2 regions of the Stenotrophomonas sp. SAU14A_NAIMI4_8 genome follow, and region 2 is predicted to be linked to the other one. Evidence: predicted binding sites of a transcription regulator. Region 2 holds the regulator's gene; the other holds the start of a gene.
What was found. Region 2 encodes FliA, which starts transcription of late flagellar genes. Its sites were predicted from a motif close to TAAAGTTTNNCNNNCNNNGGCCGATAA; they were not measured.

Region 1: C1930_RS12095 (methyl-accepting chemotaxis protein) is a predicted target of FliA. The motif match lies at 6,981-7,007, and genes of this name have one in related genera.

The regions. Positions count from the first base shown of each region.
Region 1 covers NZ_CP025999.1:2,610,673-2,621,063, reverse strand. The annotation lists gene C1930_RS12110 (TonB-dependent siderophore receptor) at 1-1,503, opposite strand, end outside; gene C1930_RS12105 (GAF domain-containing sensor histidine kinase) at 1,592-2,785, opposite strand; gene C1930_RS12100 (EAL domain-containing protein) at 2,851-4,602, opposite strand; gene C1930_RS12095 (methyl-accepting chemotaxis protein) at 4,774-6,900, opposite strand; gene C1930_RS12090 (hypothetical protein) at 7,046-7,315, opposite strand; gene C1930_RS12085 (SOS response-associated peptidase family protein) at 7,411-8,154, opposite strand; gene C1930_RS12080 (hypothetical protein) at 8,173-8,361, opposite strand; gene C1930_RS12075 (hypothetical protein) at 8,358-8,636, opposite strand; gene C1930_RS12070 (MFS transporter) at 8,742-9,938, opposite strand; gene C1930_RS12065 (HD domain-containing protein) at 10,038-10,391, opposite strand, start outside.
Region 2 covers NZ_CP025999.1:2,101,611-2,112,001, reverse strand. The annotation lists gene C1930_RS09735 (bifunctional diguanylate cyclase/phosphodiesterase) at 1-541, shown strand, start outside; gene flhB (flagellar biosynthesis protein FlhB) at 815-1,945, shown strand; gene flhA (flagellar biosynthesis protein FlhA) at 1,942-4,047, shown strand; gene flhF (flagellar biosynthesis protein FlhF) at 4,193-5,845, shown strand; gene C1930_RS09715 (P-loop NTPase) at 5,832-6,719, shown strand; gene C1930_RS09710 (RNA polymerase sigma factor FliA) at 6,716-7,459, shown strand; gene cheY (chemotaxis response regulator CheY) at 7,479-7,871, shown strand; gene C1930_RS09700 (protein phosphatase CheZ) at 7,871-8,476, shown strand; gene C1930_RS09695 (chemotaxis protein CheA) at 8,479-10,320, shown strand.

The DNA of each region.
Region 1 (10,391 bases), 510 kb from region 2:
GAAACCACTGGCCACGTTGGCGTACAGGTTCAGGCCGTCGCGCACGATGAAGGTGCTGCCGAGGCGCCAGCTGATGTCGTTGCCATCCACGCTGCTGTGGGCGATGCGGTCTTCGTCCTTGAAGCCGTCCCAGCGCAGGCCGGCCAGCACGTGCCAGCGCGGGGTCAGGGTCAGCTCGTCCTGCAGGTAGCCGCCGTAGCGCTGGCTGCGGGTGGACGTGCTGCGCCAGGGCAGGGCGGCCAGGTTGTAGTCATGCCAGGTGCTGGCGCCGTACACCGGGTTGAACAAGTCGATGCCCTGCACCGGGCCTGCGCCACGGGCCAGGTCGGCGCTGTTGGCGGTCTGCGCGGTGAAGTCCGCATCGGTCTGGTACACATCAGCGCCGAACAGCACCTTGTGCTCGATGCCGCCGGTGCGGGTGCGCCACACCGCATTGGCGTTGGCGGTCACCGCGTCGTTGTCGCGGATCTGGTTGCGCAGCTGGCGGGTCATCCACTCGGCCACGCCGTCGCCGTCACGGTCGATCAGCCCCATCGGCTCGTGGTACATCTGGTGTTCGCTGTTCTTGAACCAGCGCGCCGCCACGTCCACGTCCAGCGCGTCAGTGGGGGCGAAGCGGTACTGCGCCAGCGCCACCTTGGCACGCATGTCCAGGAAATCGCTCGCTTCGTTGTGGTTCCAGCGGCGGTCGGTCAGGAAGGTGCCGTTGTCGTCCACTGGCACGCCGCGCAGGCGGTTGCCGCCCAGGTTCTGGGTGATATCGGTGAACTGCAGCACCAGCTCGCCGCTGTCGCCCACGTCGAAGGCCAGCGAGGCATCGCCAATCACGCTTTCACTGTCGGTGTTCCAGCGCACGCCCGATTCGGTATCGCCATAGAGGCCCGCGCGGTAGCGCACGCTGCCGCTGCGGTTCAACGGGCCGGTGCCTTCGATCGAGGCGGCGCGGAAGTCCTCGTTGCCGACCTGCAGCTCGATGCGGCGCTCGGCGCTGGCCTTGGGCTTGCGGGTCACGTAGTTGATCACGCCGCCGGCATCGCCGCCGCCGTACAGCGCGCCGGCCGGGCCCTTCAGTACTTCCACCCGTTCGATGTTGAACAGCTGCGGCACCGAAAAGCCGGCGTAGGGATCGCCGCGCAGGCCGTCGTACAGCACGTTTTCCTGGCGGAAGCCGCGCAGGGTCACGCCGGCGTAGCTGAAGAAACTGATGCCGCTGATGCTGCGGTACAGATCAGTCACCTGGCGGGCGGCCTGGTCATCGATCAGTTCGCGCGGCAGCACCTGGATCGACTGCGGCACCAGGGCCAGGGGCGTGTCGGTGCGGGTGCCGACGGCGGCGTCGTCGGCCCGGTACAGGGTCTGTGCGCGGCCGCGCACCTCTACCTTGTCCAGGTCCTGGACGCTGGAAGGCGGGCTATCGGCGGCGTGGGTAGTGTGTGCGGCAATAGCCAAGGGCAGGGCGAGCGCGGCGCACAGGGCGCGGCGGCGGGGCAAATTGACGGGCATGGGCAGTGTGGGGGTGGCTGCAAATGAGAAATATTAGCATTTGCAACACTTCGACACGCATCCCCCGTTCGGGCAATGCCGTTTCGTTTCAGAGGCGCAGGGTCAGTACCGTGCCCGAATCGCTGGCGCTGGCCACCGACAGGGTGCCGCCATGGGCCTTGGCGATCTGCGAGGCGATATACAGCCCCAGGCCGAGGCCGGAATCCAGGCGCTTCTCCTGCGGGCGCGAGAACGGCTCGAACAACGCCGCCAGCTGCGCCTGCGGGATCACCCCGGCGTTGGCCACCTCGATGCACAGGCCGTCTCCCTCGCTGCGGCCGGTCACGCGAATGGGTTCCCCGGCGGTGCCATGCACGGCGGCGTTGATGACCAGGTTGGCCAGCAGCTGGCACAGGCGCGCACCGTCGCAGCGGAACACCGGCGGCAACTGCAGATCCACCTCGCAACGGCGCTGCGGATAGGCACGCATGGCCTCGCGGCAGGCCACGGCCAGTACCCCGGAAAGATCGGACCAGTCTTCCAGCTTCAGGGCAATGCCGGTGCCCAGCCGGCCCCGGGCGAAATCCAGGGTCACATCGATCAGCTCGGCAATGCGGTCGGTGCTGTCGTTGATGTGCTCCAGCACCTTCTGCTGCGCCACGCTCAGCGCGCCCAGCGAAAGCAGGTCGGCGCCGGCACGGATGGCCTGCACGGGGTTGCGCAGATCGTGGGCCAGCACCGCGATGAACTCCTCGCGCTCCTTGCCCACCCGCAGCAGCTCGGCGTTGTTGTGCTCGGATTCGGCCAACTGCGCGTCGCGGCTGGTCCCATCACGCTTCAGGCCATCGATCAGTTCCGCATCGGCGTCGTGGCTGTGCACGGCATCGATCTGCGCGGCCACCAGCCGCGCCAGCATCGTCAGCGCCGCCACATGGCTCTCGTCCACCGGCCGAGGCAGCGGATCGAGCGTGCAGAGCGTACCGAAGATGCTGCCGTCAGCCAGGGTGATCGGCACGGAGATATAGCTGCGGAAACCATACAGGCCGGGTACCGGGCTGTGCTGGAAATCCGGGTGGGCGTGTGCGTCGGCAAACCAGACCGGGCACTGCTGGGCCTTCACGTCCCTGCAGAAGGTCTTGTTGATGTCCAGCACCATGCCGTTGCTGATGCCCAGGCCGGCGCGGTCAACGCTCTGCACGGCCCGCCAGTGCGCATCGGTTATTTCGCCCACCAGCGCCACGCGCATGCCAGTCAACTGGCAGGCGAGGTCCAGCGAGGTGCGGAAGTCGATTCGTGAGGGCATCGCAGGCAATCCGGCATCGCGTCTGGGCAGGAGCAGTATAGCGACGCGCGGCGCGCGCCAGTGGTTCAACCGGCCAGGTGGGCACCCAGCAGCGGACGGCTGTGGCCGGTGAACAGCTGATCCGGATCCATCGGCCGGGCCAGGGCAAATCCCTGGATCTCATCGCAGCCCAGTGCGCGCAGGCGGCTGACCTGGTCGGCACTCTCGGCGCCTTCGGCCACCACGCTGTAGCCCAGGCGATGGGCCAGGCCGATGATCGCTTCCACCTTCACGCTGGACCGGTTGTCCAGGCACAGGCGATCGATCAGCGACTTGTCCAGCTTCAGCGTGCTGATCGGCAGTTCGGTCAGGTAACCAAAGTTGCTGTAGCCGCTGCCGAAGTCGTCCACCGCCACGCGGATGCCCGCATCGGCCATCCGCTTCAGTTGTACGCCCTGCTGCGAATCGGCACGCAGCCATTGGCTTTCCGTGATCTCCACCTCGACCTGCGTGCAGGCCAGGCCGCGCCGGTCAATCCCGGCGATCAAGCGCTCGGCCGCGCCTTCGCGGGCCATGTCGCGGGCCGAGTAGTTGATCGACAGGTTCAGCAGCAGGCCATCGGCGTGCCAGCGTGCAAGCTGGTCCAGTGCACGGTCCACCACCCAGTCGGTAATGCCGTGCATCAATGCGGTGCGTTCGAACACCGGAATGAACTCGGCCGGGCTGACCGGTCCCAGCTGCGGGTGGTTCCAGCGGATCAGCACTTCGGCCGCGACGGGCTGCAGGTCGCGGGCGCGGAAGCGGGGCTGGTAGACCAGATGGAACTCGTCCTGCTGCAGCGCCGTGCGCCCGTCGGTGGCCAGCCGGTAGCCGCGGCGGGTACTGGCATCGTGGCCTTGCGAGTACCAGCGGAAAGGGGCGCGGGCGGACACCGCCGCGCTCAGCCCGACCAGCAGGCGGCGGATCACTTCTCCCGCGCTGTGCTGGCCCAGGGTCAGCTCGCAAACGCCGGCGTGGAAGCCGGGTGACATCGGCACTTCGGCGGCCATCATCGGCCGGGTCACCCGTGCCTGCAGTTCGGCCAGCAGGGCTTCCACCGCACTGGCCTGCTCCAGCTCCAGCACGAAGGCGAAGCGCGCCACGCCCACATGGTAGACCTGGGCCAGCCCGTCCAGTGCCACCTTCAGGCGCACGCCGGTGCGCCGAATCAGCGTTTCCAGCGGCGCCATGCCCAGCACCTGTCCCGCCTCGGTGGAAATGGCGGTATCGAACACGTCCACCAGCACCGCATGCATGAAGGTTCCCGGCTCGCGTTCGGCCAGTGCATCGTGGTCCAGCATGAACTGCTGGCGATCAGGCAGGCCGCTCACCGGGTCGCTGCGCCCGCTCATTGCGCGCAGCTCCAGTTCGTTCATGGCCGCCCGGGCCAGCGTTTCCAACTGCCGCCGCTCGGCCTCGGACAGCGTGCGCGGTGCATCGTCCATCACGCAGAACGCGCCGATGGCCACGCCGTTGCGCGCCACCAGGGGCGCCCCGGCGTAGAAACGCAGGTGCGGCTCGCCGGCCACCAGCGGATTGCTGGCATGCCGCGGGTGCTGCAGCAGATCGTCGATCACCAGCGTTTCGGCTGAACCAATCGTGCTGGCGCAGATGGAATCGCGGATATGGGTCTGCGACATGGCCAGGCCACGGCGGGAGACCAGCCGCTGGCGGTCGATCTGCAGCAGCGAAACAAACGCCACCGGCACGTTGAAGGTGTGCGTGGCCAGCTCGGTCAGGCTGTCCAGCGAGGCGCCACTGATCTCGCCCAGCGCATTGAGGCCGGCGAGGGTGGACATTCGTTCTTCATCACGGCTGGCAGGCATGTACGGGACATCGTTACGGCGGTCGGGGCGCTACACCGCCAGCATGCCGCAGGCGGCGCGAAGGCGGTGTGGCGTCGGCTTGCACGGTGCGCCCCTGCGATCCTGCCCACTGAATCCTTCAGCTGGGCAGGGCAGGGCATGTGCTTACGCTGCGCGCTGCAACGTCGCGTGCGGTGCGCCAGCGGCTGCGATCTTGAACGTCGCTGCGGCCTGGTCCAGCGCACTGGCCTGCTCGGCCATGGCGCGCGCCGATGCACTGGCTTCTTCCACCAGCGCGGCATTCTGCTGGGTGGCCTCGTCCATCTGCGCGATGGTCTGGTTCACCTGCTCGATGCCGGATGCCTGTTCGCTGCTGGCCTGGGCGATCTGCTGGATCAGCGTATCGGTCTGGGCAGCGGCGGTACGCAGCTGGTCGATGGCCTGTTCCGACTGGCGGGCAATGCCGATGCCGGCCTGCACGTTCTCGCCGGAGGTCTCGATCAGCGCCTTGATGTCCTTGGCCGACGCTGCCGCGCGCTGGGCCAGGGTACGCACCTCGCTGGCCACCACGGCGAAACCGCGCCCCTGTTCCCCGGCGCGTGCCGCTTCCACGGCGGCATTCAGGGCCAGGATGTTGGTCTGGAAGGCGATGCCATCGATCAGGCCCACCATCTCGCCGATCCGCTGGGACGAGGCGTCGATCTGCTGCATCACCTGCACCACATCCTGCACCGCGCGGGCGGTGCGCTGCACGGCGTCGCCGGCGCTGCGCGATGCGGCATTGGCATGCTGGGCATGCTCGGCGTTCTGGCGCACCGTCGACGTCAGCTCTTCCATTGACGCGGCGGTTTCCTCCAGGTTGGCCGCCTGGCTCTCGGTGCGGCGCGAAAGATCGGCGTTGCCGGCGGCGATTTCGTCCGAGCCGCTGGCAATGGACGCTGCCGCCGTCTGGATGCGTTGCACGATGCCCGACAGGTTTTCAGCGGTGCGGTTGGTGTCGCGCTGCATGGCCGCGAACACACCCTGGTAGTCGCCCTGCAGGCGTCGGCTCAGGTCACCCTCGGCCATCGCGCCCAGCACCACCGACAAGGCCTTCAGGCTGCCATCGGCGGTTTCCATCAACTGGTTCAGATCCACGACCATGCGCTGGAAGTCGTGGCGATAGGCACCGGCATCGCCGCGCGCGCTGAAGTCGCCGGCCGCTGCCGCGCGGGCCAGGCGTTGGATGTCCTGGTTGATCGCATGCAGACTGGCCTTGGCCGCATCCATCGATTCATGCAGCATCGCGCGGCTGCCGGGCAGGCGCCGGGCGTCGCGGCGCAGATCGCCCTGGGCGTATTCGTTCAGCACCTCGATCGCATCCACGATGGCGTCCAGATGCTCGAATACCATGGTGTTCATGCCCTCGGCCAGCTCGCCATACACGCCCGGGAAGTCGGTCGGCATGCGATGGGTGATGTCCTCGGCGGCATGTTTGTCGATCATCTGCCGGGTCTGCTGGGAAAAGCGCTGCAGCAGCTGCACCATGCCATCGGTGGCGCGCAGCATCTGGCCCACCTCGTCCTGGCTGTCATCCTGGGCGCGCACGCTCAGGTCGCCACGGGTCACCGCATTGATCGAGGCCTGCACGCGTGCCAGCGGCACGGTCAGGCTGCGCGAGATCAGCCACGCGGCCAGGACGCCCAGCGCCAGGCTGGCCACGCCGAACAGGGTCAGCAGACCGGTGGTGCGCGCCGCCAGCGACTGCATCTCCGCCGCAGCTTCCGCTACCAGCTTCTGCTGCAGATCGGCGAACTCGCTCAGTGCCGTGTTCCATTGCGCCGCCGCCGGCGCCACCTTGTCCAGCAGCAGGGTGTCGGCGGTCTCGAAATCGCCGGCACGCATGCGTGCGTCCAGCTCGGCCAATGCGGCCTGTGTGGCCTGCTGGTGCGCGGCCACCTTGTCACGCATGGTCTGTGCCAGCGGGCTGGTGGCTGGCCGCGCAGTGAAGTGCTGCCAGATCTGGTCGTAGCGCGCGGTCTGCGCCTGCACCATGGCCAGGTCGCGGTCCAGTGCCTGGCCGCGGCGCAGCAGCATATCGCGGCGCAGCAGCAACAGTTCCTTGTTGATGATCAGCATGTCGTACAGCTCGCCCATGCGGGTCACGCGTACGTTCACCGCGTTGTCGAACTGTTGCCGCTGTTTGTAGTTGCTGTGCAGGGCGATCGCAAGAATGGTGGCGATCATCAACAGCAGGATGGAAAAACCAGCGGTAAGGCGGGTGCCTACCTTGAAGCGGCGCAGTGTGTTCAATTTGTGAAGTCCGGTAGTCGTCGTAAGCCCGACTGCCGGGCGTGTCTGCACAGGAGAGAGTCCCGGCAGGCAGTAAGAGGGTAGCGGCGCTGCAAGCCGAAGCTTTAGCGCAATGGTTCGGTTTTTTTTCGAAGGCGCCTGCGCATCAAGCAATGCAGAGCACGAACACCGCCGACAGCGCGACCATCAGCACGAACACGCGTCGGCTCAGGGCCAGGCAAGCGAGGCCTGCGGCCAATGCCCATGCACCGAGCAGGACACAGGCCAGCAGCCACAGGCCCATGCCCATCAGCGAGCCGGACACTACGCCCGACAGCGCCAGCGCCTTGAACAGGCCCACGCCCAGCACGCTGCCCAACAGCCCTGCCTGCAGGGCGACGGCATCATGGCGGGCAGGGGAGGGGCGGTGCTGCATGGCTGCACTCTGCCGCAAGCCACATCCACGCCATGTGTTTTTCAAGGGGTCGGATCCCTTTCCAGCGGAAAGGGCTCTGACCCCAATCCCGTAGCTCACGCATCGTCATCCAGCGCATCGCCATCCCAATCGGGCAGCGCGCTGTCGGCACGCAGCGCATCGGGGTTCACCGGCTCCAGCAGGGTGTAATCATCGCGTTGCGGGTCGCGGATACCCAGGCCGACATAGGCAGCCTCCAGCACGGCGGTATGCGCCTGTCGTCGCAGTTGCGCCGGGGTGGTCAGCTCGCCACGCAGCCAGGCCGCCGCGGCCGCGGGTTCCACAAACACCGGCCCATCGGCAGACAGCGGCGCCGGGATCGACGGATTGCCATCGGTCAGGATCGAAAACGTGTCGCGCATGTCGCCGGCCTCGTCCTGCCAGTGTTCCCACAGCCCCGCCGCCAGCAGGGCCAGGCCATCCTGGCGCTGCACGAACATGGGCCAGGGCTGTCGTCGTTGCCGGTCCCATTTGAAATAGCCCGTCATCGGCACGATGCAGCGCCGCTTGCTCCAGGCATCGGCAAAGATGCGGCTGCGCGGGGCGCGCTCCAGCCGGGCCGTGACGGTGGTGTAGGGCGTGGACGGTTGTTTCGACCAGCGCGGCACCAGGCCCCACTGCATTTCCGCAACGACTGTCGTGGTCGCGTCATCGGCGGCGCCGGCCGCCCAGACCCAGGCGTGGCCGTCCTTGCCAATGTTGTAGTGCGCATCTCCCGTTGCCAGTGCTGCGGCCACGTCACCGGGCAGGGCAGCAGGGAAGCTGTCCGCGTCCACGAAGGCCTGCACGAAACGTCGCATGACCGCTCCGTCGCTGCCTCAGCGCGGCGGATGTGCCTGCAGCACGTCGCGTCCTCGCGGGGTCAGGTCGATGTCACCGTCCTCGGCCTGTACGGCAAGGCCTGCGGCGACCGCCCAGGTTGCGGCGTCGCTGTCTACCTGTTCCGCATCGGCAATGGCCTGCAGGATCCGTCGCTGTGCGCCGGTCAGTGACGTGTCCATGTTCATACGCCGAGCACGCGCGGCTGCCAGTCGGCCACGCGTGCATTGCTCACGGCCTGATGGCAGCCGCAGTCTTCACAGCGGAACAGGGTGCCGCCCGGCAGGTGCAGTAGATTGCCTTCGGTGGACGAGGTCGTGGCTTCGCAATGGTTGCACGTCACCGTCAGCGACGTGATGCGTTCGACCCCGCCGGCCATGTTGAAGACGGCCTCGAAGGCGCGAATGGCGAAATGACCGGTGTCCGACATGAGGGGAAGGGGGGCAGGGGAAGGTGCATTCATCGTCACACTTTCACCTGTGATGACCCCGTCAGCCCGATGCGGTGGCGAGATCAAATCCAGCTGCTGGACACAGCCCTGCCAGCTGCAAGGGCTGTGTCCAGGGCCTCAGGCGGCCTTGCGGCGGCGGTCCACCATTACCGATACGCACCACAGCAGCAGGCCGCCGATGGCGGTCGCCGCGCCCACGTAACCGGTGGTGGCCGGGCTGAAGCCGGCGCTGATGGCCATGCCGCCCAGCCACGGGCCCAGTGCATTGGCCGTGTTGAACGCAGCGTGGTTGGACGCGGCGGCCAGGGTCTGCGCTTCGCCGGCCACGTCCATCAGGCGGGTCTGCAGCACGGCCGCCAGTGCGCCCATGGTGCCCACCGTCACGATCATCGGGCCGATGGACCACACCGACTGCGCTGCAACCGGGTACAGCAGCAGCATTACGATCGACCAGGCCAGCACCACGGCGGCGGCCTTGAAGTGGAACTTGTCCACCAGCCAGCCGCCGGCAATATTGCCGATGATCGCGCCAATGCCGAACACGCCTACCGCCAGCGGCATCCACGATTCGGCCACGCCGGTCACCTGCACCAGCGTCGGGGCCAGATAGGTGAACACACAGAACATGCCGGCAAAGCCGACCGCACCGATCGCCAGTGCCAGCCACACCTGGGTGGTGTTGAAGGCGCGCAGTTCACGCATGGGCGAGGTGCGCACCTCGTCCGGATCGGGCAGCAGGAAGCGGGCAATCATCACCACGGTGGCGATGGCCAGCAGGCTGACCAGGGCGAAGGCGGTGCGCCAGCTCACCTGCTGGCCCAGCCAGGTGGTCAGCGGGTTGCCGATCAGGATGGCAATCGACAGGCCCAACAGCACCCGCGACATGGCCTGGCCGCGCTGGCCGGCCGGGCTGATTGCCGCAGCCACCAGCATGGCCACGCCGAAGTAGGCGCCGTGCGGCAGGCCGGCGACGAAGCGGGCGACCAGCATGGTGGTGTAGTTGGGCGCCAGGGCGCTGGCCAGGTTGCCCACGGCGTAGAAGCCCATCAGCGCCAGCAGCAGCTTGCGCCGCGGGAAGCTGGCGCCGACGAAGGCCAGGATCGGGGCGCCGACCACCACGCCGATGGCGTAGGCACTGATCAGGTGGCCCACCTGGGTTTCGCTGATGGACAGGCCGCGGCTGATTTCCAGCATCAGGCCCATGCTGGCGAACTCACTGGTGCCGATGGCAAAGCCGCCCAGCGATAGGGCGATGATGATCAGGGTGCGCTGGCGCGGCGTCAGCCGTGCGGCCAGGGAGGAATTGGGGCTCATGCGGGCGCGCGATGGGGCAGGGGAACGGGCCATTGTACTGCTGCGCTGCAGCAGACGGCAGCGGCGTTCAGGAAAATCAGTGTTCGGCCGGTGGCGCGCCTAGACGGCCGTCGGCCCCAGCTGCGCCCGTGCGGCGCGATACTTCCCGCGCAGGGGCTCGGCGGTGGCCGCATCCAGGGCCGACAGCCGCGTTTCGTCGGCATTGTCGGCAATATCGGCCAGCTTCACTTTCAGGGCCAGCGGGTTGGCCGCGATGCCTGCATAGTAATGAGCGGTGTCGGCGCTGTGGTTGCGGCTCAGCAGCTGCACCGCGTGCTGGATCGCCGGCGGGAAGTCCTGCACCTGGGCGGCGAAGCCCGGGCAGTCCTCCAGCACGTCGTGCAGCCAGGCCACCACTTCGGCGTCGTCATCGCCGCGTACCCGTTCCGCGACGCGGGCCACATGCCCGATGTA
Region 2 (10,391 bases):
TGACGGCTGGTCGATGTCGGTGAACCTGTCGCCGGTGCAGTTCAGTTCGCCGCACCTGCTGCGCGATGTGGAGGACGTGATCGAACGCTACGCCATCACCCCGCGCCACCTGGTGCTGGAAATCACCGAAAGCACGGTGATGCGCGATACCGACACCAGCCTGCGCCTGCTGCAGAGCCTGTCGGCGCTGGGCGTGGGCATTTCCATCGACGATTTCGGCACCGGCTATTCCAGCCTGCTGTACCTCAAGCGCCTGCCGGCCACCGAAATCAAGATCGACCACGCCTTCGTGCGCGATCTGGAACACAGCCCGGAAGACGTGGTGATCGTGTCGGCCATCGTGGCGCTGGGCCACGCGCTGGACATGGACATTGTGGCCGAGGGCGTGGAAACCGCCCCGCAGCGCGCCTATCTGGAACGGCTGGGCTGTGACTACCTGCAGGGCTACCTGCTGGGCCGGCCGGTGGACCCGGCCCGCTTCATGCAGCTGCACGACCTGCCGCGGCCGCGGGTGGAACTGGCCAACCCACCGCCGCGCTGACGCGCCCGCCCGCCGGGCATGGCCCGGAGCTACCACCCTGCTCTGGTAGGTGCCAACCTTGGTTGGCACTTCTCACCCCGCCGGGCACGGCCCGGCGCTACCGCCATCTTCCGGTGGGTGCCATCCGCCGGGCATGGCCCGGCGCTACCGCCCCTGCTCTGGTGGGTGCCAACCGCCCCCATCCTGGTGGGTGCCAACCTTGGTTGGCACTGCTCTACCGTCACGGAACAGTTCTTGCACGCACCCCGGCACTCCCCGCCGTAGTGCACCGCGATGTCCGAGAACGAAGACGCAGGCGAAAAAACCGAACAGCCAACAGAAAAACGCCTGCGTGACGCCCGTGAACAGGGCAACATCCCGCGTTCGCGCGAGCTGGCCACCGTGGCAGTGTTCGGCGCGGCGGTCATCGCCATCATGGCCACCAGCAGCTCCATTGCCGCCGGCGGCCATGCCTGGATGCGCGCCGCGCTCAGCCCCGAGCCGGCCCTGTGGCAGAACCCGCAGGCCCTGTTCGGCCACTTCGGCTGGCTGTTCCTGCGCCTGATGATGGCCTGCTGGCCGCTGCTGGTGGTCTGCTTCCTGGCCAGCTTCCTGTCGCCGCTGGTGATGGGCGGGCTGCGCTGGTCGAACAAATCACTGATGCCCGACCCCAAGCGGCTCAGCCCCATCGCCGGCCTGAAGCGCATGTGGGGTGCCGAGGCCGTGGCCGAGTTCACCAAGTCGCTGCTGCGCGTGGGCTTTGTCGGCGCCGCGGCCGCGCTGGTGTTTGCCAGCAGCTTCGATGCCCTGCGCGGCCTGCTGCACCAGCCGCTGGAATCGGCCATCGGCCATGGCCTGGCCTTCACCCTGAAGCTGCTGCTGGCCACCGCCGGCGCCATGCTGCTGCTGGGCGCCATCGATGCGCCTTACCAGCGCTGGAACTGGATGCGCAAGCTGAAGATGACCCGTGAAGAGCTGCGCCGGGAAATGAAGGAAAGCGAAGGCAGCCCCGAAGTGAAGGGGCGCATCCGCCAGCTGCAGCAGCAGATGGCCAACCGCCGCATGATGGAAGCGGTACCCACCGCCGACGTGGTGGTGGTCAACCCCACCCACTACGCCGTGGCCCTGAAGTACGAAGGCAGCCGTATGAGTGCCCCCACCGTGGTCGCCCTGGGCGTGGACGAAACCGCCCTGCGCATCCGTGAAGTGGCCGACGGCAACAAGGTGGCCATCGTCTCGGCCCCGCCTTTGGCACGCGCCTTGTATCGGGAGGGTCAACTCGGCAAGGAAATTCCCGTGAGACTGTATTCAGCCGTCGCCCAGGTGCTGTCCTACGTCTACCAGCTGCGCGGCTGGCGGACCGGCCCGATGCCGTCCACTCCCCACATCGATGTGGATGAATTCGGCACTGGAGGCCGCCCATGAACGCCCAGACCTCTGGTTTCAACAGCCGCCGCGTGCTCGACATGATCCGCCAGGGTCTTGGCGCGCCGCTGATCGTGCTGGCCCTGCTGGCCATGGTGGTGGTGCCGCTGGCCGCCCCGGTGCTGGATGCGCTGTTCACCTTCAACATCGCCATCTCGTTGATGGTGCTGCTGGCGGTGGTCTACGTGAAGCGCCCGCTGGATTTCACCATCTTCCCCATCGTGCTGCTGGTCACCACCATGCTGCGCCTGGCGCTGAACGTGGCCTCCACCCGCGTGATCCTGCTCAACGGCCAGAACGGCCACGAAGCAGCCGGCAAGGTGATCGCCGCCTTCGGCGAGTTCGTGATCGGCGGCAACTACGCGGTCGGCATCGTGGTCTTCGCGATCCTGACCATCATCAACTTCGTGGTCATCACCAAGGGCGCCGGCCGTGTTTCGGAAGTGACCGCCCGCTTCATCCTGGATGCCATGCCCGGCAAGCAGATGGCCATCGACGCCGATCTGAACGCCGGTTTGCTGACGCGTGAAGAAGCCAAGGCCCGCCGCGAGGAAGTGCGCGAGGAAGCCGACTTCTACGGTGCAATGGACGGCGCCAGCAAGTTCATCCGCGGCGATGCGATCGCCGGCATCCTGATCCTGTTCATCAACATGCTGGGCGGCCTGGCCGTGGGCGTGCTGCAGCATGGCATGCCGTTCGGTGAAGCGGCGGCCACCTACACCCTGCTGTCCATCGGTGACGGCCTGGTGGCGCAGCTGCCGGCCCTGCTGGTGTCCAGCGCCGTGGCCATGCTGGTCACCCGCGCCTCGCGTTCGCAGGACATGGCCCAGGCCATGACCGGCCAGGTGTTCGGCCAGTACCGCGCGCTGGCCATCACCGCCGGCATCATCGGCCTGGTCGGCCTGGTACCGGGCATGCCCAACGTCGCTTTCCTGACGCTGGCCGCGATCCTGGGCTTCATCGCCTGGAAGCTGTACCGCAAGACCCAGCTGCCGGCCGACGATGCCGCCGCCAAGGCCGGCGAGAACGGCCCGGTGAATGCTCTGGGCCGCCCCGCCGCGCCGGCACCGACCGCCGAACTGAGCTGGGACGAACTGCGCCCGGTCGACCCGCTGGGTCTGGAAGTGGGCTACCGGCTGATTCCGCTGGTGGACAGCAACCAGGGCGGCGAGCTGATGGCGCGCATCAAGGGCGTGCGCCGCAAGCTGACCCAGGACGTCGGCTTCCTGATTCCCTCGGTGCATATCCGCGACAACCTGGAACTGGCCGCCAACGCCTACCGCGTGCTGGTGCACGGCGTGCCGGTGGCCACCGCCGAAATCCATCCCGACCGCGAACTGGCGCTGGACCCGGGCAGCGCGCTGGGCCCGCTGGACGGCATTGCCGGCAAGGACCCCGCCTTCGGCCTGGATGCCACCTGGATCCAGCCGCACCAGCGCGCACAGGCCGAAACCCTGGGCTACACCGTGGTCGACCCGGCCACCGTGGTTGCCACCCACCTGTCGCACCTGATCCGCGAACACGCGCCGGAACTGCTGGGCCACGAAGAAGTGCAGCACCTGCTGGCCAACCTGGGCAAGAGCGCGCCCAAGCTCGTCGAAGATCTGACGCCCAAGGCGCTGCCGCTGTCGGCGGTGGTGCGCGTGCTGCAGAACCTGCTGGTCGAACGCATTCCGATCCGCCAGCTGCGCAAAATCGCCGAAGCGCTGGTCGAGCACGCCCCGTCCAGCCAGGACCCGGCCACCCTCACCGCTGCCGTGCGCAACGCGCTGGGCCGCTTCATCGTGCAGGAGATCGCCGGAATGTCGGCGGAGCTGCCGGTGTTCACCCTCAACCCGCAATTGGAACGTGTCTTGCAGGAGTCCACGCAGGGCAACGGCGCCGCGCTGGAACCCGGACTCGCTGAGCGACTGCACCAGAGCCTGGCCGAATGTGTCAGCAAGCAGGAAGCCCGCAACGAGCCCGCGGTTGTGCTGGTACCAGGCCCGGTGCGCGCCGCGCTGGCCCGCCTGGTCCGCCACAGCGTTCCGTCGCTGTCGGTCCTGGCCTACAGCGAGGTGCCGGAGGACAAGCGCCTGAAGCTGGTCGGAACGATCAGCTGACGCCGCCCACCGCAGCGCCAGAAAACAGACACCACTCTTCAATTGCAGCAACCGACAGATTCCAAGGGGAACCCGAACCGTGCAGACCACCGACCACCCGCGTTCTCCGACCGCCAATCCGCCGTCTTCGACCCGTGATCACAGCATGAAAATCAAACGCTTCGTCGCCGCCGACATGCGCTCGGCCATGAACCTGGTGCGCAAGGAACACGGGCCCGATGCCGTGATCCTGTCCAACCGCCGGATCGAAGAAGGCATCGAAATCGTGGCCGCCGCCCATTACGACGAAGGCGTGGTGCAGCGCGCACTGGATGCCTCGCGCCGCGATGTCGCGCCGCCGCCGGCACCGAAGCCGCGCACCGCCGCCGATGCCGTCATCGCCGCGGTCACCCGCCGCCGCAGCGCCACCCCGGCGCCGGAACCGATCGCGGCCACCACCTCGGCCGTGGCCGCCCTGGCCCGCGCCGCCGTCGGTGCCACCGGCCGCACCCTGGACAGCGCCGACGAGATCGTGCCGACCCGCGGCAGCACCGGCTTCGCCGACACCCTGGCCCGCGCCAGCGTCAACGAACCGGCACTGCCGGAACAGATCTTCGCCCCGTTCGCCCAGGCCATCGTCGCCCCGCCGGCACCTGCCGCTGAGGCCGCCGCGTCGGCCCCGATCAACCGCGCCCGCTTCCTGATCGATCCGCCGCACGACGAGCCGCAGGACACTGCCGCCCTGCCGCCGCCGCTGCCGATGACGGCCGAGGCGCCGACGGCCGCCGTGATCGCCGCCGAGCCGGCGGTGACCGCCGAGCAGCCGATCCCGGTACTAGCCGAAGCCACGCCGCAGCCCGAGCCCGCCCCGCAGCTGATGCCGGCGCCGGTGGTGACCGTGGTGGCCCAGGATGACGCCGAGATCCGCCAGCTGCGCCAGGAAGTGGCCGGCATGCGCCAGGTGATCGAGCGCGAGATGAACCGCTTCACCGACGAACGCCTGCGTGGCAACGCAGTGCGCGGTGCGGCGCTGGACCTGATGGACGAGTACGGCTTCGATGCCGGCCTGGCCCGCGATGTGGCCATGCAGATTCCGGCGGAAACCGAGGCCCACCGCGGCCGCGGCCTGATGCTGGGGCTGATCTCGCGCAAGCTGCCGATCGCCCCGGTCGATCCGCTGGAAGAAGGCGGTGTGATCGCCCTGGTCGGCCCCACCGGCGCCGGCAAGACCACCACCATCGCCAAGCTGGCCTCGCGCTTCGCCGAAAGCCACGCCGCCCGCGATGTGGCCCTGGTCACCACCGACACCCTGCGCGTGGGTGCCCGTGAACAGCTGTACGGCTACGGCCGCCAGCTCGGCATCGCGGTGCACGAAGCCAACAGCGGCACCGACCTGGACCAGCTGCTGGAACGCCTGAAGGACTACAAGCTGGTGCTGATCGACACCGCCGGCCTGGGCCCGCGCGACCGCGCGCTGGCCGCCCAGCTGCAGTGGCTGCGCGCCGCCCGCCAGGTGCGCACCCTGCTGGTGCTGCCGGCCAACACCAGCTTCGGCGACATGGACGAGGTGGTCCGCCGCTTCGGCGCGGCCAACCTGCAGGGCCTGGTGCTGAGCAAGCTGGACGAGACCGGCCGCTTCGGCAACGCCCTGTCGGTGGCCGTGGACCACCAGCTGCCGATCACCTGGGTGACCGACGGCCAGGACGTGCCGGACGACCTGCACCGTGCATCTGCAGCCAATCTTGTACTTCGCCTTGAAGATTTGCGCCGAGCGGCCGATATGCCCTGCAACCCGGAGTTGAACCATGCCGTCGCGTGAGTACGCCAAGCTGACCACCACCTTCCCGCTGACGGCCACCCGCAGCGAGCCGCTGGGCCCTGTGCGCACCATTGCGGTGACCGGCGGCAAGGGCGGCGTGGGCAAGACCAACGTGTCGGCCAATCTGGCCGTGGCGCTGGCGGGCATGGGCAAGCGCACCCTGTTGCTGGACGCCGACCTGGGCCTGGCCAACATCGACGTGATCCTGGGCCTGAACCCGACCTTCACCCTGGCCGACCTGGTGGCCGGCCGCTGCTCGCTGGACGATGTGATCATCGAAGGCCCCAACGGCGTGCTGGTGGTGCCGGCCGCGTCGGGCCGCCGGCACATGGCCGAACTGGCCCCGGCAGAGCACGTGGGCCTGGTCAACGTGTTCTCCGAACTGGAACGCGAGCTCGACATCATGGTGGTGGACACCGCCGCCGGCATCAACGACGGCGTGCTGACCTTCTGCCAGGCCGCGCAGGACACCGTGGTGGTGGTCTGCGATGAGCCGGCCTCGATCACCGACGCCTACGCGCTGATCAAGGTGCTGTCGCGCGAACGTGGCGTGGACCGCATCCAGGTGGTGGCCAACATGGTGCGCGACCCCAACGAAGGCCGCGTGCTGTATGAAAAGCTGACCCGCGTCTGCGAGAAGTTCCTGGCCGATGTCTCGCTGAACTACCTGGGCTGCGTGCCGCAGGATGACTGGCTGCGCCTGTCGGTGCAGCGCCAGCAGCCGGTGGTGAAGGCCTACCCGTCCAGTCCGGCCGCGCTGGCGATCACCGAGATCGCCCGCCGCACCGCGCGCTGGCAGGCCCCGACCGAGCCGCGCGGCGGCGTTGAATTCTTCCTGGAACGCATCCTGAAGCAGCGCGGGGTGACCGCATGAAAGGCGCAGCCCAGTACAAAGAGGTGCAGCGCGCCTCGGCCACCGACGTGATCGTGCAGCACTCGGACCTGGTGCGGCGCATCGCCCACCACCTGGCCGCGCGCCTGCCGGCCAGCGTGGAAGTGGACGACCTGATCCAGGCCGGCATGATGGGCTTGATCGAGGCCTCGCGTAGCTACGACGCCGACCAGGGCGCTTCGTTTGAAACCTATGCCTCGATCCGCATCCGCGGCTCGATGATCGACGAGATCCGCCGCGGCGACTGGGTACCGCGCTCGGTGCACCGCCGCGCCCGCGATGCCGCCGCCACCATCCGGCGCCTGGAACAGAGCAGCGGCCGTGCCGCCAGCGCCACCGAAGTGGCCGCGGCCATGGAAATGCCACTGCCCGACTACCTGCGCCTGATGGAAGACGCCTCGCGCGGCCAGGTGCTGAGCCTGGAATCGCGCATCGAAGACCAGGGCGAGCTGGACACCATCGCCCAGGGCGGCCCCACCCCGCAGCAGGTGCTGGAGCGCGGCGAATTCGGGCGCGAACTGGGCAAGGCCATCGGCCACCTGCCCGAACGCGAACAGCTGGTGCTCTCGCTCTACTACGAGCAGGAACTGAACCTGAAAGAGATCGGCGCGGTGCTCGGCGTGAGCGAATCGCGGGTCTGCCAGATCCATGGCCAGGCAGTGCTGCGCCTGCGTGGCCGACTGAAAGTCTTCGAGGCGGCCGACGCCGGCCTCGAGAATTGAACAACAAAGGAACTCTGCTTTGAACAAGAACATGCGCATCCTGATCGTTGACGACTTTTCGACCATGCGTCGCATCGTCAAGAACCTGCTGGGCGATCTGGGCTTCACCAATACCGCCGAAGCCGAGGACGGGCATGCTGCGTTGTCACTGCTGCAGAGCCAGCCCTTCGATTTCGTGGTGACCGACTGGAACATGCCCGTCATGACCGGCATCGAACTGCTCAAGGCCATCCGCGCCGACGCCAAGCTGAAGACCCTGCCGGTACTGATGGTCACCGCCGAAGCCAAGCGCGAGCAGATCATCGAAGCGGCACAGAACGGGGTGAACGGCTACATCATCAAGCCGTTCACCGCGCAGACGCTGGAAGAGAAGCTGGGCAAGATCTTCGAACGCCTGGCGGCCAGCGCCTGATGGATACCACGGTCGACAAGAGCGCCCTGGCCCTGCGCCTGCAGGAAGCACTGGATGCACTGGAAGCGGGCGACGAGAGCGCCTGGCGCCAGCGCATCGACAGTCTGGTGGCCGCGCGCACCCAGCCGATGATGAGCGGCCTTTCGCGGCTGGCCCGCGAACTGGGCCAGGCCCTGGGCGAGCTGCCGACCGTGCCCGACGAAGCCGGCGAGCTGGACGACGCCTGCGCGCGCCTGGACCACGTGGTGGCCATGACCGAACAGGCCACCCACCGTACCCTGGACCTGGCCGAAGAATGCCGCGCCCTGACCGAACAGCTGCGCGCCGATGGCCTGCAGCCGGGCCAGGACGTGCAGCTGGAGCGCATCCGCCACAACCTGACCGAGATCGCCCTGACCCAGAGCTACCAGGACCTGACCGGGCAGATCATCCGTCGCGTGGTCGGCATCGTCCGCCGCGTGCACGAAGGCTTCGGCGCGCTCGGCCTGCCGCCGGAACAGCATCGCACCGACCCGGAACTGGCCGGGCCGGCACTGAAGGGACTGGACCGCCACGCGGTCTCGCAGAACGACGCCGACGATCTGTTGTCGGACCTGGGGCTGTAAGCATGAGCGCGGTTGCCGACGACATCACTGCCGATTTCATCATCGAAGCACAGGAGATCCTCGATCGCCTGGGCGAACAGCTGGTGTCGCTGGAACAGGCACCGCAGGACAGCGAACAGCTCAATGCCGTGTTCCGCGGCTACCACACGCTGAAGGGCGGCGCCGGCTTCCTCGGCATCACCGCCATGGTCGAGCTGTGCCACGCCGCCGAAGAAGCACTGGGTTCGGCCCGTGCCGGCCAGGCCGTGCTGCAATCGCACCACTTCGACGCGGCGCAGCAGTCGCTGGATTACCTGCAGTCCATGCTCGACGCCGTTTCATCCGGCACCGAGCCGGGTTACGCACCGCCGGAACTGATCGCCCAGTTCGACGTGCATGGCGGCGCCGCACCCGCGACCAGTGCCAGCGCGGCCGCGGCACCGGCTGCCGGCGGCAGCGACCTGATCACCGACGATGAGTTCGAAGCGCTGCTGGACCAGTTGCACGGCGGCGGCGCGCCCACGGCCGTGGCCCCGGCGAAGAAGGCCGACGATGGCCTGATCAGCGAAGACGAATTCGAAGCGTTGCTGGACCAGCTGCATGGCGGCGCCGCACCCGGCAGCAAGCCGGTGGCTGCAGCGCCGGCCCCCACGCCGGCGACGCGCCCGACGGCGACCCCTGCCGCTGCGCCGGCCAAGCCCGCCGCGGCCAAGCCGCTGGCCGAGGCCGAACACACCGTGCGCGTGGACACCAAGCGCCTGGACGCCATCGTCAACCTTATCGGCGAACTGGTGCTGTCACGAAACCGCCTGAAGACGCTGCGCACCCGCCTGCGCGATGAAGAGCTGGACCGTGCCGTGTCCACCCTGGATATCGCCACCGCGCGCCTGCAGTCGGCGGTCATGCGCACCCGCATGCAGCCGGTCGGCAAGGTGTTCTCGCGCTTCCCGAAGGTGGCCCGCGATGTGGCCCGTTCGCTGAAGAAGGAAGTCGATCTGGAACTGATCGGCGCCGAAACCGAGCTGGACCGCAACCTGGTGGAAGCGCTGGCCGATCCGCTGGTGCACCTGGTGCGCAACGCCATCGACCATGGCGTGGAAATGCCGGACCTGCGCGAAGCACAGGGCAAGCCGCGCATGGGCCATGTGCGCCTGTCGGCACAGCAGGAAGGCGACTACGTCAGCATTGAAGTGCAGGACGACGGCGCCGGCATCGACCCGGAAAAGCTGCGCGCCAAGGCGCGCGAGAAGGGCCTGATCGACCCGGAAGCCGCCGCCCGCCTGAGCAGCGAGGAATGCCTGCACCTGGTGTTCCTGCCCGGGTTCTCCACCAAGCAGCAGGTCACCGATATTTCCGGCCGCGGCGTGGGCATGGACGTGGTGCAGTCGCGCATCCGCGAACTGAGCGGGCAGATCCAGATCCAGTCCGAACTGGGTCGTGGCAGCCGCTTCCTGATCCGCGTGCCGCTCACCCTGGCCATCCTGCCGACCCTGCTGGTGCAGGCCGGCGAGGATGTCTACGCCCTGCCCCTGGCCCGCGTGATGGAAGTGCTGCATGCACCGCGCACCTCGCTGGGCTGGTTCGATGGCCGCGCCGTGCTCGACCGCCGCTCGCACACCCTGCCACTGATCGACCTGCGGCAGTGGCTGGATGTCACCCCGGCCGCCTCCAGCCTACTGACCATCGTGGTGCTGCAGGCCGGCGAGGCCCGTTTCGGGCTGGTGGTGGACCAGGTGCGCGGCCGCGAGGAAGTGGTGATCAAGCCGCTGCCGAAGGCGCTGCGCGGCCTGCGCGGCTACGCCGGGGCAACGCTGATCGGCGATGGCCGCATGGCCCTGATCCTGGACGTGGACGGGCTGAGATGAACCCGGCCGGGCGCTGCCCGGCACCCCGAAAACTGTGACTACCGTCTGTACACGCGCCACCGGTGTCTCAA